Linked DNA regions of Methanovulcanius yangii. Each later gene encodes a partner of the first gene's protein in a complex. Links are inferred from orthologs where the notes say so. Each region holds a gene or a part of one and is shown in the gene's direction. Other genes may lie near its edges.

What was found. Proteins that work in one complex are often made in the same cells at the same time.
Region 2: AZH53_RS07460 (region 1) and AZH53_RS06385 share a complex: the UniProt entries of both Methanocaldococcus jannaschii proteins name them as parts of the 30S ribosomal subunit. The link is inferred for Methanovulcanius yangii from one-to-one orthologs.

What each region holds. Positions count from the first base shown.
Region 1 is NZ_LTBL01000001.1:1,475,041-1,480,298, reverse strand. The notes cover bases 1-2,819. They hold AZH53_RS07460 (30S ribosomal protein S8e), read left to right. Parts: upstream 1-1,130; coding sequence 1,131-1,508; downstream 1,509-2,819. Other genes in these bases: AZH53_RS07445 (30S ribosomal protein S6e), read right to left, coding at 2,742-2,819; AZH53_RS07450 (DUF2240 family protein), read left to right, coding at 2,065-2,535; AZH53_RS07455 (hypothetical protein), read left to right, coding at 1,646-2,068; hypB (hydrogenase nickel incorporation protein HypB), read left to right, coding at 364-1,011; AZH53_RS07470 (signal recognition particle subunit SRP19/SEC65 family protein), read right to left, coding at 41-307. Also shown: more of AZH53_RS07445, read right to left, coding at 2,820-3,137; infB (translation initiation factor IF-2), read right to left, coding at 3,226-5,037.
Region 2 is NZ_LTBL01000001.1:1,247,327-1,251,988, reverse strand. Bases 1,449-4,447 are described here. They hold AZH53_RS06385 (30S ribosomal protein S14), read left to right. Parts: upstream 1,449-2,859; coding sequence 2,860-3,036; downstream 3,037-4,447. Other genes in these bases: AZH53_RS06365 (50S ribosomal protein L19e), read left to right, coding at 4,430-4,447; AZH53_RS06370 (50S ribosomal protein L32e), read left to right, coding at 3,982-4,437; AZH53_RS06375 (50S ribosomal protein L6), read left to right, coding at 3,451-3,975; AZH53_RS06380 (30S ribosomal protein S8), read left to right, coding at 3,049-3,441; AZH53_RS06390 (50S ribosomal protein L5), read left to right, coding at 2,354-2,860. Outside these bases: AZH53_RS06425 (30S ribosomal protein S3), read left to right, coding at 1-10; rpmC (50S ribosomal protein L29), read left to right, coding at 13-213; AZH53_RS06415 (ribonuclease P protein component 1), read left to right, coding at 247-522; AZH53_RS06410 (30S ribosomal protein S17), read left to right, coding at 530-856; AZH53_RS06405 (50S ribosomal protein L14), read left to right, coding at 853-1,251; more of rplX, read left to right, coding at 1,264-1,448; more of AZH53_RS06365, read left to right, coding at 4,448-4,662. UniProt on the Methanocaldococcus jannaschii protein: Binds 16S rRNA, required for the assembly of 30S particles.

The sequences.
Region 1 (5,258 bases):
CCGACATGATCGTGTGGGTATGGAGGTCATACATGGGTACTCACCGGATCTTTGCCGCAACCCTGCGGATCAGCTCTTCCTTACTCCCCTTCCATTCAACGATGACCCTGCCTTCCTTCTTCAGCCAGCGGCCCGGGTGGGATGCCGCCTCCTCAATCCTCGCGGAAAGGCCGAGGCGTTTTGCCGCCTTATGGATGGCCTTTGCCGTCGGGTTCTCCTGTGCCATTGCTGCCGGCACTCTGCGCCCTCCGCTGCGCGTGAGCGACTGGTCAAAGTAGCACGGGTAGAGGATGCGTTGTGGATCCATGCTGTACTATATGACATTGTGAAGGTATAAACCGAACTTCTGAGATACCACTATTCATGCATCATATTGACGTCAGCATCGAGAAGGATGTCTTCGACGCGAACAACCGCCTTGCGCACCGGAACCATCACCGTCTCATGGACGCCTCGGTACGGGCCTTTGATCTCCTCGGCGCCATCGGATCCGGCAAGACGGCGCTCATCGAGCAGATGGTGCCCCGGCTCAGGGAGCGTGGCCTCGTGGTCGGCGCCATAGCCGGTGATGTCTACGGGGACGACGACTTCCAGCGGATCGTCGCAACCGGTGCCCCCGCGGTGAATGCAAACACCGGAAAGGAGTGCCACCTCGATGCCCATCTCGTCGGGCATGCGCTGGACCAGATTCCGCTCGATGAGATCGACATCCTCTTCATCGAGAATGTCGGGAACATGGTATGCCCCACCGATTTTCAGCTGGGCGCCGAGAAGCGTATTGTCGTCGTCTCCACCACCGAGGGTGACGATGTCGCAAACAAGCACCCGATGATGTTTCGGGAGTCCGATATCGCCGTCATCAACAAGGTGGACCTCGCAGGGTATGTCGGCTGTGATGTCGGGCGGCTCGAGGCGGATATTCACCGCTATAACCCGAATATGCCGGTGTTCAAAACCAACATGAAGACGGGTGAAGGGGTCGACGCCCTCCTCGATGCGATCGTTAAATGATCAGTGCAGTTAAATATCTGCAAAATGAATTATTATAGCACTTCAGTGGGTAGACCGCCGGTACTGCCGGCACCGGCCCGCTCCTGAATATCATCCTACAACCAAAAGGTGCGTATACAATGCAGTGGCATGGCAGATCAGTAAGGAAAGAAACCGGCGGACGGCTCACGCACGCCCGCGGGAAAAGGAAAGCAGAGATTGGAAATGCATCCGCGGATTCACACATCGGTGAAGACCGCCGCCGTATCATGCGGACCATGGGGGGCAACCACAAGGTCCGTGTCCTTCGTGCACAGTATGCAAACGTCTCCGACCCGAAGACCGGTGTAACAAAGAAGGTCGGCATGGAGACCGTCGAACAGAACACCGCAAACCCCAACTTCGTCCGGCGGAACCTCCTGACCAAGGGAGCAATCATCAAGACCGAGATCGGCAGGGCACGCATCGTATCCCGTCCCGGACAGGATGGCGTCATCAACGCTGTCCTTGTTGAGTAGGCGGATACAATATTATTTTTTCCCGCAATGCTTGCGGGTGACACCCTTTTCCTCAGGCACAGGCAGGTCTGGATGAGGTATTGTGACTTTTTGGAAAGCGGATGCTTTTTAGTCAAGCGCCGACTCATACTGTACTGATGCGACGCATATATCATCGGTTTCCCAAGCGGTGTGATCTCGTCTTTGATGTCAATGTCCCGTTCAATGATGCGGTTGCGACGATTGTACGGCTCAACGGCAGTCATGAAGCAGCGAGACTTGGTGATGAAATGGTGAGGATCGATTTCCAGGTACAGGTGGCGGATCATAAGATATCGTTCCAGCCGGTCGATGAGGTGCCTGGTCTGCTCTACGACCTTACGGAGGCGGTCGATTTTCAGATAGAACTCAAGGAGACGGTCCTCAGTTCGGAGCGCAGGATCCCCCGGTCCCGCAATGTGTTTCTCGTCCGGCTCGAGGAAGCGGGGATGGCGACCGAATGCACTATAGCCAAGACCTCTTCCATGGCCGGGCTGGACGCCCTCGACCTGAAACGTTTCATTCTGGGTGCTGTCAGTTGACGCTCGAACAGACGATCGCCGCGCCGTTTAAGGCCATGAGGAAGGAGGGTCTGCGCCCGACCGAATTCATATATTTTTTTGCCATCGATCGCAAGTGGATGGACCGTGACAAGGCCTCCCTTGTCGTCAGCCTCGGGAGGAAGCAGGGGCTCCTCCGGGAGGAGGGGGGCCTTCTCATCCCCACCTTCGATCCCTCGGCAGTGAACATCCCGCTGGGGTTTCGCCCGACAAATGATATCTTCAATGTTCAGGATAACGCCTGTGACCTTCTGATGGGACGGCTCGCGCAGGCCCGCGGTGTCGGGGTGGAGGCGGTGGCGGCCGAGGTCAATGCCCTTATCCGGGAGTCCTTTGACGGCCACCTGCGTCCCGAAGCCGCTCTGGTGATCGTGGCCCGTCGCCATGGCGTCCCGTTTGAGGACATGGTGGGGGCTCTGCGACAGACGCTCTCCGGCGACGGCTGCTGAAACGGCAGACACTTTTTTTTGCAATGTACGGAGATGCATCTCTCCTCCGATTGCGTGAAGGTTCCTGCGGCCGGATCCTTTCAGGGCAGCCCCTGCTCTTGTCCGGGTCTTCGCATTCGAATCCCCTTCTCTGCATGCGGCAGAGAAGAAAAGAGATATGTGTATTTCTCAGGTTCTCTGTTCCTTCACCTGCATGAAAATGCAGGTTACTCTGCAGCTTCTGCCGGGGCGAAGTACTCCTGAAGAGTCTTGTCGCCGTAGCCGGTGACCTTTGCGTTGATCTGGACGAAGTCGCCCGTGATCTCTGCTGCCCGGACACTCTTTCTCCTGCGCTCACCGTGGTAGGTGGGGGCAAACCCGGTACCCTTGGAGAGGAGGAGGCGCCGCCTGCCCGCACCGGGAAGGTCCTTGCGTGCCGGGATGCCGGTCTTGTCGGTACCGCCGGTGATCATAATCGTGTAACCGGCAAATCCGAGTGCGTCGCCGGAAATCTCGTCGCCAATGCTTTTGCCGATAAAGGCATTTGCCACTCCGCCGGTCGCTTCAACTTTGTATGATGCGCCGTCACGGGGGTCAGATAAAACAACTTTGAATTCAGCCATGATGTATTCTGCTCCTGCGAAAGTGTCTATAATATTAGTTGGAATGTATTAAAAATCATGGGTTCCATTACCCGGGGTGCCGCCATGATTACTTGCCCCAGAATGGGCGTTCTTTGCGCTTCATCCGGGTAAATTCGTCCAGAATGTCAATCATTGAGGCGGAGAGGTGATTCATCATCTCATGCTCGAGCACCTTGACGTGATGCTCCGGAATGTCGACGTAGAGGTCGTCGCCCACATTGATCTGCCGCCCCACGGTCGGCCCTTCGATGGAGATGGCAACCTCGAGACCCTGTATAGCCTCGCTGATGTTCTCCTGCCCGCTCTTGATCTGTTTCACCCTGCCGACCTTTCGCCCGTCCAGGTGGACGAGGTTGACGCCCGCCTGCAGTTTGCCGCCGATGATCCTGACGCCGACCACTGCGGGGTTGGACTGGCGGAAGACGCAGTCGGGAAGGAGGGTGATCTTGGCCGGAAGGACAAGTTTTTCAAAACTCTCCTTCTCCATCGTACGCCTTGTCTCCTCCTCCCAGTCGAGGTAATCGTCGATGAGGTGGTAGATGACGCCCGCCTCGAAGAGATGCACATGCCGGTTTCCCGGCTCCTCGAGGGTGTCGAGGGCATCGGGGAGGATGGGGGTGTTAAAGGCGAGGAGGACCGAATGGAGGGGGTTTTTGACGGTGCTGACCTCGATGATGTCGTGCCTGCTGACCGGCCCCACCTCGGCCCGCATGATCGGGATGTTGTTCTCCTCGAGCTCCTTGGAGAGCGCCTCAAGGGCCCCGATGGTGTCCGCCTTGATGAAGATGCCGTCATCCGAGAGGGTGACGGCCACATCCTCCATCTCGTGGATGACTGCCTCGACGATCTCATCCCGATCGCCGCGGATGACCCGGAGGGGCGAACCTGCGATGGCGCCCTCGAGTTTCGGGGCGGAGACCTTGATGCCGGTTGCGGCCGTCACCTGCTTCACCCGGTCAAAACGGTCCTCGGTGAGGATCTCCTGCATCGGGCGGGGCTGCAGGAGGGAGCGGATCTTCGTCTCGATCACGCCGCCCCCCTCGGCCCCAACGACGATGTCGTCGCCCACATTGAGCTGTCCGTCATAGAGGATCACGTCGAGGGTGGTCCCGAGGCCCCGCTCCTCCTTCACCTCAAGGACCGTGCCGATGCCCGCCCCGGCCGTCGAGAGGGCGAGGTCCTGTGTCATATAGCGCTGGGCAAGACCGATCATGACCATCAGGAGGTCGGGGAGGCCCTCTCCCGTGATGCCCGAGACGGGGACGATGGCGATGTTTTTGGCAAAGTCCCTGACCCGGTCGTACCGCTCGCACGAGAGGCCCATCTCAGAGAGTTCCCCGATGAGTTCGTAGGTCTTCATCTCGACATCGGTCTTCACGCGGTCGTTCTGCTGGGCGAAGGTCTGTGCAAAGGGGGCATTATTCTGTTTCTTCCACCCGTGAATTCTATCCACCTTGGTGGCTGCAATCACGAACGGGGTCTTGTAGGTCTTTAAAATCTGGAGCGCCTCGCGGGTCTGCGGCTGGAAGCCCTCATTGATATCCACAACGAGGATGGCCATGTCGGCAAGGGCGCCGCCTCTGGACCTGAGCGTGGTGAAGGCATGGTGTCCGGGCGTGTCGATGAAGAGGAGGCCGGGGACGTCGAACTTCATCTTGCCCGAGGTGCCGCTCATCTCTTCGATTGCGTGGAGCGGCACGATGGTCGCACCGATGTGCTGGGTGATGGCCCCGGCCTCCTTGTCGACGACCGATGACCCGCGGATCTTGTCGAGAAGGGAGGTCTTGCCGTGGTCCACGTGGCCCAGCACGCAGACGATCGGCGTCCGGATCGTCGATGCGACGATTCCTTTCTGCTCTGTTTTCTTCTTTTTTGCCATGGTATTGTCCCTCCGCCCGTTTTATTGGTTGAAAAAGTATTCCGGCACTCCTGCCGGGCCCGCAGCCCGCATCCTGTGCCAGTGTCTTTGGTACTCATATAAATAGTCACCGGGATTCTTAAGAGTGCCTGCGTGGCCCTGCGTGCCCCTCTCCGGGTGGCGGTGGATTGACGGGTCGTTCGGACCTGATCGTGGCGGACGGGGGTGCGTGTTCATCTCTC
Region 2 (4,662 bases), 230 kb from region 1 along the record:
GGCGTTCTGAAAATGGCAATCTTCAGGGCAAAGGAAATCGCTCAGTTCAGTGATGTGGAACTCCAGGAGCAGCTTGGAAAGCTCAGGCTCGAACTTGTCCAGGACAACGGAAAGGTCAGTGCCGGTGGAGCACCGGAAAACCCCGGCCGTATCCGCGAGATCCGGAGAACCATTGCACGGATTGCAACCGAGCAGAACAGGCGCAGGGCCTGAGCAGTTCAGGCCGATTAAGGAGGAAATACGCGTATGATCACAGCAGCAAACATCTGCCGCCACGAGCTTGTCGGGCTTGAGGCCTGTGTTTCCGGGTCGAAAAACCCGTCACAGGTCGGCATAGCGGGCAGGATCGTTGGCGAGACAAAGCAGATGATTACGCTTCGCTGTGATGGACGCACTCTCCATGTTGCAAAGAACACTGCAACATTTGACCTTCGCCTTCCCGATGATACCCGCGTACGGGTTGATGGGTCGGTGCTGGTCATGAGGCCTGAAAAAAGAACCAGCATGCGAATTAAAATCTGAGGTATACATGGCAAGAAATCCAGGATTAAACGTCTCCGTTCCGGAGAAGGAATGCGATGACGTCAACTGTCCATTTCACGGCGCTTTACCGGTGCGCGGCCAGGTGATCACCGGCAAAGTCGTGAGTGACCGGATGCAGGGATCTGTGGTGGTCTCAAGGGATTACCTGCACTATGTGAAGAAGTACAAGCGTTATGAAAAACGCAGTTCAAAGCTTCACGCACACCACCCCCCCTGTATCGACCTGAAGGTCGGCGACACCGTCAAGATCGCGGAGTGCCGTCCTATCAGCAAGACCAAGAAATTTGTCGTCGTGGAGGTCGCTGAGGAATGAAAGCAAAACAGTCCCGCACCCCGCGCGCACTGTCAACCGGTACCCGGCTGACCTGTGCGGACAACACCGGAGCACGCGTGGTACAGATCGTTTCCGTCGACCGGTACCACGGTGTACGCCGTCGCCAGCCCAAACTGGGTCTCGGTGACATGGCAATGGTCTCTGTCAAAAAAGGCACTCCCGATATGCGGCGCAAGCTTGAAAAAGCAGTCGTGATCAGGCAGAGAAAAGAAATCAGAAGAGTAACGGGTCTTCGCCTGTCCTTCGAGGACAATGCGATGGTCATCACAAATGAGCGTGGCGAGCCGAAAGGCACCGAAATTAAGGGCCCGGTTGCCCGTGAGGTAGCCGAGAGGTTCCCGAAGATCGGTTCCATGGCGACCATCATCGTATGAGGTGCATGAGAAATGGTAAGAATTGCTAGCACGCAGCCCAGAAAACAGCGGAAATTCCGCTACAATGCGCCACTTCACGTGAGGGGTCGTTTCCTCAACGCACCACTCTCCGCAGAACTGCGTGAGAAGTATGGTCGTCGCAGTGCCCGCATCATTCTCGGTGATACGGTCAGGGTCGTCAGAGGCGACTTTGCCGGTGAGGAAGGCGTTGTCGATATGATCGACACCAGCAACGGACGGATTGTCGTTCACGGTGTAGCTGTTACCCGTGCCGACGGAACCGAAGTGCCCCGGCCGGTGAATGCATCGAATGCATGCATCACGAAACTCAACCTGAATGACAGCCGCCGTGCAGAGAAACTGGAGGCGAAGAAGTAATGTCGAATCATCTGAAACGGCTCAACAGCCCCGGTTCGTGGCGTATAGCCAAAAAAGAAAGGACGTTCGTATCCAAGACCGCTCCCGGCCCGCACAATGCAAGTGCAATGCCCGCAGCAGTCTGGCTTCGGGACCACATGGGCCTTGCGCTCACCATGAAGGAAGTCAAGAAGATCCTCAAGGATCGCTCTCTTCTGGTCAACGGCAGGCCCTGCAGGGATCCGAAGATGGGTATTGGCGTATTCGACATCGTCGCTCTCCCCTCGGTGGATAAATACTACCGCATTCTCAGGGCGAAGAAAGGCGATATCATCTCCGTCCCCATCACCGCGGAAGCGGCATCGAGTCGTCTCTGCAAGATTGCAGACAAGACCGTTGTCAAGGGCGGGAAGATCCAGCTCAACCTACGCTATGGTGCGAACATCATCGTCGATTCGAATGACTACCGTCCCAAGGACTCTGTGGTCCTCTCTCTTGCAGGCGAGAACCGCTTCACCGTCATCGATCACTTCCCCTTTGCCGTCGGCAACACCGCAATGGTGATTGGCGGTCGCCACTCGGGGAAGATCGGCAGGATCACCGATATCAATGTCGTACCTGGAAGCATCCCGAACCGTGTCATCCTTGAAGAGGTCGACACCGGTGATGTGTTCGAGACGATTGAGGCATACATCTTCATGGTCGGCCGTGAAGAGTCCGCGATCAAGGAATGGGGGATTGAACAGTGAACCCAATGCGCGAACTCTATGTCGATAAGGTCGTCGTCCACATGGGCGTCGGTGAGGCTGGCGACAAGCTGGTCAAAGCCGAGAATATCATGACCGAGATCACCGGCCAGTCCCCGATTCGCGCATTTGCAAAGAGGACCCAGCCGGCCTTCGGCATCAGGAAAGGCCAGCCGATCGGTTGCCGTGTCACTCTGCGCGGAGACCGTGCCGAGAACTTCGTGCGCACCGCACTTGAGATCGTGGAGAACACCATCTCCGCAAGCCAGTTCGATGCAACCGGCAACTTCTCATTCGGTATTGAGGAACACACGGACTTTCCGGGCCAGAGCTACGATCCGATGATTGGTATCTATGGCATGGATATCAGCGTTGTCCTTGAACGGAAGGGCATCCGGATTGCACGCCGTGCACTCCAGGAGAAGAAACTCCCTTCAAAGCAGCGGGTGACCAAAGCCGATGCCGTGGCGTATATGAAAGAGGCATTTAACGTGGAGGTGCTGTGATGTCTGAACAGCAGAAGCAGAACAAAGAACAGGACACGACAAAGAGCGGACGCGGTGCGAACGAGTGCCTGATATGCGGAAGAAAGCAGGGCCTTGTCCGCCGACACAATATCATGCTCTGTCGTCAGTGCTTCCGCGAGAATGCCGCCAAGATCGGCTTCAAGAAGATGAACTAAGGAGGCAGAAAAATGGCACGATTAAATCCCATTGCCGATGCAATGAGCACCATCAAGAACGCCTCTGATGTGGGCAAGACCGAATGTATCGTCGAGCCCGCAGGCAGACTTCTTGGAGCCATGCTTGGCATCATGAAAGAGAAAGGATACATCGGAGGCTTCGAACTCATCGAGGACGGCCGTGGTGACCAGTTCCGGGTGTTTCTGAACGGAAACATCAACAAGTGCGGTGTTATCACCCCGCGGTTCTCCATCCAGGTCGCAGAACTTGAGGAGTGGGAAACCCAGTATCTTCCTGCAAAGAACTTCGGAATTCTCCTGATGACCACCTCAAAGGGTGTCCTCGCTCATGACGAGGCACGCAAAGAGGGCGTCGGTGGAGAACTGCTGGCGTATGTGTACTGAGGTGTAGAGATGCTTACAGAGAAAACTGTTGAAATTCCTGAAGGTGTCACCGCATCTATGGAAGGCAGCAATTTCGTGGTGTCCGGTCCGAAAGGAACCCTCAAGAGAGGGATGCGATACCCTGGCATTGATGTCACCTGTGACGGCAGCGTCTTCAGCGTTCGTACCGAATCATCACGGAAGAAGATCCTTGCAATGCTCGGCACCTATGCCTCCCATGCAAACAACATGTGCAACGGGGTCACGGATGGGTTTGAATACCGGATGAAGGTTGTCTACAGCCACTTCCCGATTCAGCTCAAACAGACCAAAGAGGCACTTGAGATCGCCAATTTCCTTGGTGAGAAAGAGTCCAGATTCGCACGGATTCCTGAGGGAGTCGATGTGAAGGTAGCCGGTGACGAAGTCATTGTTACCGGAGCGGACAAGGAACTCGTCGGAACAACTGCGGCACGTATTGAGCGTGCAACGAAGGTCAGAAAGCGTGACCCGCGTGTGTTCCAGGACGGTATATACATCGTAGAGAAGGCGTGATGAGAGATGGTTGACGAAAAAACACGACTTATCCGTGCAAGAAACGCAAAGCGTGCAACCTTCACGCGCCAGAACCTTCACCAGAAGAAACGCCTGAAGGACACCTGGAGACGCCCGCGTGGTCTTCAGAGCAAACAGCGCAAACAGTTCCGTGCGAAAGGCCGCCAGCCGACACCCGGCTACGGAAGCCCCCTTGCCGTCCGCGGGTTCCATCCCAGCGGATACGAGGAGATCCTTGTCAGCCGTGTCGAGGACCTTGAGGGTCTCGATGCAGAGGTACAGGCAATCAGGATTGGAGGAACCGTCGGGAACAAGAAGCGCGAGGCAATCCAGAACAAGGCACTCGAATATGGCCTGAAGGTCCTCAACCTCAAGGATGCATCCCTGAAAATCTCAGAGGAAGAACCCGTGGAGGAAGAAGAGGCCGAGGACACCGAGGAAGAGGTGAACGACGATGAGTGATCTGAAAAACCAGAAGCGCATCGCCGCCGCTGTTCTTGGCTGCGGTGTTCACCGCGTATGGCTTGACCCCGAACGTGAGAGCGACATTGAAAATGCCATCTCACGTGGCGATATCAGGGAGCTCATCGAGGATGGCGCCATTTCTGCAAAGCCCGTCAAAGGGGTAAGCAGGGGACGCGCACGTGCACTTACCGCCAAGCGTTCCTATGGTCACTGCAAGGGAGC